Pleomorphomonas sp. PLEO: one gene and its partner. The protein of the gene in region 1 interacts with the protein of each later gene in a pairwise test. Links are inferred from orthologs where the notes say so. Each region holds a gene or a part of one and is shown on either strand. Other genes may lie near its edges. The genes, in order: AB6N07_RS05310 and grpE.

Region 1 (3,281 bases):
TCTCTCAGTTCATGAAGGACGCCGGCCTGATCAAGACGGTGAAGCCGGTCGAGGACTACGCGGTCGAGCTGCGCTGAAAACAAAAAGATCCGCCCGGAAAGTCATCAACCTTCCGGGCGGAGCTTGAAAGAAACAGATCGGGCCTTTGCCCGGTCAAACGGCGTGCAGCTTGGCGGGCTCGCCACAGCCACAGTCTTCGCCACGACAGGCTTCGTCGTCAGCACTACCCGACGGCTCCATCGCCGTCTCGATGGCAAAGCGGATGCCGCCGAGCACGTCATCGATCCGAGGCTGGGCAACTGGCACCGTCTGCACGAAGCCGGCGTAGAGGCGACCATCGGGCTTGATGAAGAACAATCCCGGCTCGACATGCCAGCTGGGCTCCTCGATGCCATTAAACACCCTGCCATGCCCTTCGCTGAGATAGAGACCCCAGTCCTGCGCCTGGTCGACCGTCAATCCCCAGCAGACCGTCAGCTCGTCGAGATGCCAGTCGCGAACCGCCTGCTCGGCGCGCTCACGGCTGTCGGCGGAGACGGCGAGAACACGAACGCCGAGTTTGCGGAACTCTTCGTAACGCGCCTCGTACTCCTGGAGCTGCGCCTTGCAGAAAGGACACTGCAGGCCGCTGTAGAACAGGACAAGCGTGAAGTGCTGCGGCTTCTGGTCGCACAGCCGCCAGCAAGGACCACCGACGGTCTTCACCCGTAGCGGGGGAACCGGCTGGTTCGGTATGAGGCGGTTTGGCATGCTCATGGGAAACGCGGAACTCGCAGGGCTTGTCGCATGACTTATACGACAGGAATGACGACAATCGCCACTCTTGGCAACTGTCCTAATCTGCTTATTTCTCGTTCACAGGGTAAGAAGGCAGCAATCACGATTCGCGGAGCTAGCCGAAAGAGTCGTTGCAATGAGGCCTTCAGGCCCCTTTCAGCCGGAAAGGCCGGGGATTTTCAGCCCCAAGGCGCCATACACCAGCACGGCATTGAGCGACAGCACCGCGACGGTGGCGGCGATGGCGAGCGCGTCGGTCAGGCGGCCATTGGCGTAGGCGCCCATGATATCGGCGCGGCGGGTGAGCAGCACAAGGGCGATCATCGGCACCGGCAGCGCCAACGACAGCACCACCTGGCTGATGACCAGCGCGTCGGTGGCGTTGACGCCGGCGGCGACCACTGCGAACGCCGGCACCATGGTGATGAGACGGCGGAGGAAAACCGGGATCTCGAAGCGAACGAAGCCCTGCATGATCATCTGACCGGCCATGGTGCCGACCACCGACGAGGAGATGCCGGAGGCGATCAGCGACACCAGGAACACACCGGCGGCAGCGGCGCCGAGCAGCGGGGTCAGGGTGTGATAGGCGGTCTCGATCTCGGCGACGTCGCTATGGCCGGCGTGGAAGGCCGAGGCGGCCATCATGACCATGGCGATATTGACGAGGCCGGCAACGGCCAGCGCGGCCACCACTTCGATGTTGGAGAACTTCAGCACCTTGCGGCGCTCGCCCTCGTTGCGCACCTTCGCCCGATGCTGGGTGAGGCCGGAGTGCAGGTAGACGGCGTGCGGCATGACGGTGGCACCGATGATGCCGACGGCCAAGGTCAGCGCGCCAGCGTCCGGCAATACCGGGGTCACGGCGCCGGTGGCGGCGGCCATCCAGTCGATCGGAGCGATCAGCATCTCGATCAGATAGCTGACGCCAATCACGCCGACGAGACCACCGATGATCAGCTCCATCGGCCTGAAGCCACCGCGGTCGAACATCAGCAGGCCGTAGGTGACCAGAGCGGTAATGACCATGCCGGTGAACAGCGAGGTACCGAACAGCAGCGACAAGCCGATCGCTCCGCCAAGGAACTCGGCGAGGTCGGTGGCCATGGCGGCGATCTCGGAGATGATCCACATGACGATCACCACCGGGAAGGGAAAATGATCGCGGCTCATTTCGGCGAGGTTGCGGCCGGTGACGATGCCGAGCTTGGCCGACAGCGCCTGGAACAGCATGGCCACGAGATTGGCCATCACCACCACCCAGATCAGCGCGTAGCCATAGCCAGCGCCGGCACCGATGTTAGTGGCGTAGTTGCCGGGGTCCATGTAGGCGATCGAGGCGATCACCGCCGGGCCGACGAAGGCCAGCATCGCCCGTGGTCCCTTGAGCCGGCCCGCCAGCGCTTCCGAGATGGCGATCGACGTGCGACCGGTCATTCCGGAGGGGGTTACGCTGACGGCGGACTGGGAGACTGCGGACATCGGGATCACCAGGAGGTTTCCTATGCTTGGAAATATAGCATAGGCTACATTTCCGTCAAGCTTATTGCGACTAACTTGCAATTAAATCCGCGTGACCGTCATCGGTTCCGCCGAAACCCGCCAATCCTGATGGACGATTGCAAATCTTAGCCTGGGCTGCATAGTGTGCCGCGCCATCAAAGCAGCGCGTCGGCCCCTTGCTGCCGCCCAAAGGACCGTGAAGGACTGGACCCATGTCGAGGGATGATCTGCCGCCCGAGCCCGACGACGGCATCCCGCCGGAGGCGACCGACGCCGACCGCTTCACCAACGCCCGCGCCATCCGCTCAACGGCCCTCTTCGAGGACTATACCGAGCTGATCGCCGACCTCACCGAGGAGTTCGGCGAGGCGCGCATCACCGACATCGCCCGCCGGCTGGGCGTCACCCACCCCACCGCCAACAAGGCAGTGCTGCGGCTGAAGCGCGAAGGTCTGGTCATTTCGCGGCCTTATCGCGGCGTTTTCCTCACCGACACCGGCGCCGCCATGGCCCGCGAGGTGAAGGCCCGCCACCGCCTGGTGGTTCGCCTGCTGATCGCCGTCGGCGTACCGCCCGAGGCGGCCGAAATGGATGCCGAGGGCATCGAGCATTACGTCTCCGAGACGACGCTGAAGGCCTTCGAGGCCTATCTCGACAGCCGGCAATAGGCCGATATTGACAACCATTCCGTGACGTTCTACTTCGGCAGCCGGTCCCTGGCGCCGGCCGCCCGCATGCTTTTTCGAGCATTGGTGAAGCCAGTTTCCTTGTCTCATCCATTTTCGCGCTCCGACGTGCGGCAATGCGGGTTCCTCGTCTCGTTTCCAATGCGTCCGCGCGACCGGCTTGCGACAAGCCTGATCAAGCGGGCGCCTGACACAAAGCGTTAGAGCAAAGCCCTTGCAATGTCTGGGCTATGGCTCCGGAGTGCGCTGCGAGGCGAGGTCATGTCCGAACAAGAAAAAACCCAGAATCCCTATCTTCACGGCTCGCTGACGCGG
Region 2 (3,070 bases), 1.1 Mb from region 1 along the record:
TACCGCCGTCGGCGACACGATCACCGACGAGCGGCGGCAGACCGCCGAACCGTTGCCCGGCTTCCGCCCGGCACAGCCGGTGGTGTTCTGCGGCCTGTTCCCGGTCGATGCGGCCAACTTCGAAGACTTGCGCGCCGCCGTCGGCAAGCTGCGCCTCAACGACGCCAGCTTCTCCTTCGAGATGGAAACCTCGGCCGCCCTCGGCTTCGGCTTCCGCTGCGGCTTCCTCGGCCTCCTGCATCTCGAAATCATCCAAGAGCGGCTCGAGCGCGAGTTCAACCTCGACCTGATCGCCACGGCGCCATCAGTCATCTACAAGATGCGCCTTACCGACGGCACGGATATCGAGCTGCACAACCCTGCCGACATGCCGGAGGTGACGCGCATCGTCGAGATCGCCGAGCCATGGATTCGCGCCTCGATCATGACGCCGGACGACTATCTCGGCGCCATTCTGAAGCTCTGCCAGGATCGACGCGGCCTGCAGGTCGACCTCTCCTACGTCGGCAGCCGCGCCATCGTGCAATACGATCTGCCGCTCAACGAGGTGGTGTTCGATTTTTACGACCGGCTGAAGTCGATCTCCAAAGGCTATGCCTCGTTCGACTACCACCTCAGCGAATATCGCGAGGGCGACCTCGTCCGGATGCAAATCCTCGTCAACGCCGAGCCGGTCGACGCGCTTTCCGTGCTCGTCCACCGCAGCCAGGCGGATCGTCGGGGCCGGGCGATGTGCGAAAAGCTGAAGGACCTCATTCCGCAGCACATGTTCCAGATCCCGATCCAGGCGGCGATCGGCGGCAAGATCATCGCTCGCGAGACCATTCGGGCGCTCCGCAAGGATGTGCTTGCCAAGTGCTACGGCGGCGACGTGACGCGCAAACGCAAGCTCTTGGACAAGCAGAAGGAAGGCAAGAAGCGCCTTCGCCAGTTCGGCAAGGTGGAGATTCCGCAGGAAGCCTTCATCGCAGCGCTGAAAATGGACGATTGAACAGCGGCTTTTGAGGCAACGTCGCGCGCTTGACGCGTCTGCCGCCGGGCCGGCAATGTCCCCCGCCTTTGGCGGGGCCGTTCCGACATTGCCGCCCGAGGGCGACTATCCCCTCCTGGGGCCTACCTTCGACGCTAAACGCGAATAGGTGCGAACTCCAGTCCCATTTACGTGAAATCGCGTAGGGGGCGCGTTGTTGGCGGAAATAGTCTTAAGAAATGAAAAAGGGCGACCACTTGGGACGCCCTTTTTTTCGGCGGTCTCCCCGCCTACACCGTCTTGTCGACCCGGTGGCCACTTTCGGGTGGCGTTTCCGGCTGGGCAGCCTCTTCGGCCGGCGCCGCCTTCGGGCCGCCCCGACCAACGCCAACGAGCGCTGGCCGCAGGACGCGCTCGCCGATCTTGAAGCCGACCTGCATCACCTGCACCACCGTGCCGCTCGGCACGCTCTGATCTGGCACTTCGAACATCGCCTGATGGAAGTTGGGATCAAACTTCTCGCCTGCCGGATCGACGCGGCTGACGCCGTGCTTCTCAAGCGCCTTCACCAGCTCGCGCTCGGTCAGTTCGACGCCCTCGACCAGCGAGATCAGCGCTTCACCACCGTTGGCTCGCGCCTCGGCGTCGACGGCGGCGACCGCTCGGGTCAGGTTATCGGCGGCGCCGACGATGTCGCGCGCGAAATTGGTCACCGCATAAGTGCGGGCATCGGCAATCTCACGCTCGGTGCGGCGGCGGAGGTTCTCCATGTCGGCGAGGGTACGAAGCAGTTGATCCTTGAGATCGCTCGCCTCCTTCTCGAGGGCGGCGATACGCTGAAGTCCCTGGTCAACCACTGGATCAAGTTCGGGAATGGTCGGTTCGGGAGTCTGTGCTGTCTCGTCTGCCATCTTGTCCTCATATTCTCTCGGTGGCGGCGACCGCCGCCAAACGTGCCCCGGATTTGATGGTTTCGGGAGCGAAAATCAACCCTTCGCCGCTGTTTCATTACCTGTGTCAGCCAAGGATGCGGCCAACGATGCGGGCCGTGTAGTCAACCATGGGCACAACGCGAGCGTAATTGAGCCGGGTCGGGCCGATGACGCCGACGACGCCGATCACCCGCGCCTCCGCATCTCGGTAAGGGGATACCACCAGCGACGACCCGGATAGGCCAAATAGCTTGTTTTCAGAGCCGATGAAGATGCGCACTCCCTCGCCGGCATCTGCAAGACCCAAAAGCTCGATCAAATCCTGGGAACTCTCAAGCTCATCGAAAAGGGCCCGGATGCGCTCGAGGTCCTCGGCGGCCCGCACGTCATCAAGAAGGTTGGCACGGCCACGCACGATCAGAGACTGCGGCCGGCCGCCTGCAGCCTCTGACCAGGACGCCAGTCCGGCGTCGACAAGGCGAGCGGTCAAGGTATCCAGCTCGAGCTTACGGGCGGCGCGCTGACGCTCGATTTCCGTGCGCGTCTCGTTGAGAGTTCGGCCACGGATATGGGCGTTAAGATAGGCAGCCGCCTCCTGCAGAGCCGATGCCGGCAGGTCTGGCGGCAGGTCGATCAGCCGATTCTCCACCGTTCCGTTATCGCCAACCAGCACGACGATGCCGCGCGTCGGTTCGATGCGGACGAATTCAATGTGGCGGAGGCGCGGGTCGGCCTTCTGCGTCAGAACCACGCCGGCGCCGCGCGTCAGTCCGGACAGCGTCTGCGAGGCTTCCGTCAGGACATCTTCGACGCTCTTGCCGGTACCCGACGCCTTGAGGCGTCCCTCGATCGCTGACCGATCCCCCTCGGCGAGATCGCCGATCTCCAGCATGGCATCGACGAAGAAGCGCAGACCGAGGTCGGTCGGCAATCTTCCAGCCGACGTGTGCGGTGCATAAAGAAGGCCCGCCGCCTCCAGATCGGACATGACATTGCGCACCGAGGCCGGCGAAAGCGGCGCGGCAAGCAGGCGCGCTATGTTGCGGCTGCCCACGGGATCGCCCGTGTCGAGATAGGCCTCGACGATGCGGCGAAAAATATCTCGCGACCGCGCGTCGAGCTCCCGCAAGCCTCCCTGTCCACCAGTCATCGCCACAATGCCAAAACT

Evidence for each region.
Region 2: the proteins of AB6N07_RS05310 (region 1) and grpE interact in binary tests that used the Escherichia coli proteins (3 or more experiments, as listed by UniProt). The link is inferred for Pleomorphomonas sp. PLEO from one-to-one orthologs.

Annotation. Positions count from the first base shown.
Region 1 is NZ_CP166625.1:1,205,542-1,208,822, reverse strand. The notes cover bases 97-3,062. They hold AB6N07_RS05310 (Nramp family divalent metal transporter), read right to left. Parts: upstream 2,260-3,062; coding sequence 934-2,259; downstream 97-933. Other genes in these bases: mntR (manganese-binding transcriptional regulator MntR), read left to right, coding at 2,493-2,948; AB6N07_RS05315 (peroxiredoxin-like family protein), read right to left, coding at 154-756. Also shown: AB6N07_RS05320 (ABC transporter substrate-binding protein), read left to right, coding at 1-77; AB6N07_RS05300 (MATE family efflux transporter), read left to right, coding at 3,228-3,281. UniProt on the Escherichia coli protein: H(+)-stimulated, divalent metal cation uptake system. Involved in manganese and iron uptake. Can also transport cadmium, cobalt, zinc and to a lesser extent nickel and copper. Involved in response to reactive oxygen.
Region 2 is NZ_CP166625.1:95,589-98,658, forward strand. Bases 72-2,826 are described here. They hold grpE (nucleotide exchange factor GrpE), read right to left. Parts: upstream 1,882-2,826; coding sequence 1,261-1,881; downstream 72-1,260. Other genes in these bases: lepA (translation elongation factor 4), read left to right, coding at 72-991; hrcA (heat-inducible transcriptional repressor HrcA), read right to left, coding at 1,988-2,826. Outside these bases: more of lepA, read left to right, coding at 1-71; more of hrcA, read right to left, coding at 2,827-3,052. UniProt on the Escherichia coli protein: Participates actively in the response to hyperosmotic and heat shock by preventing the aggregation of stress-denatured proteins, in association with DnaK and GrpE. It is the nucleotide exchange factor for DnaK and may function as a thermosensor.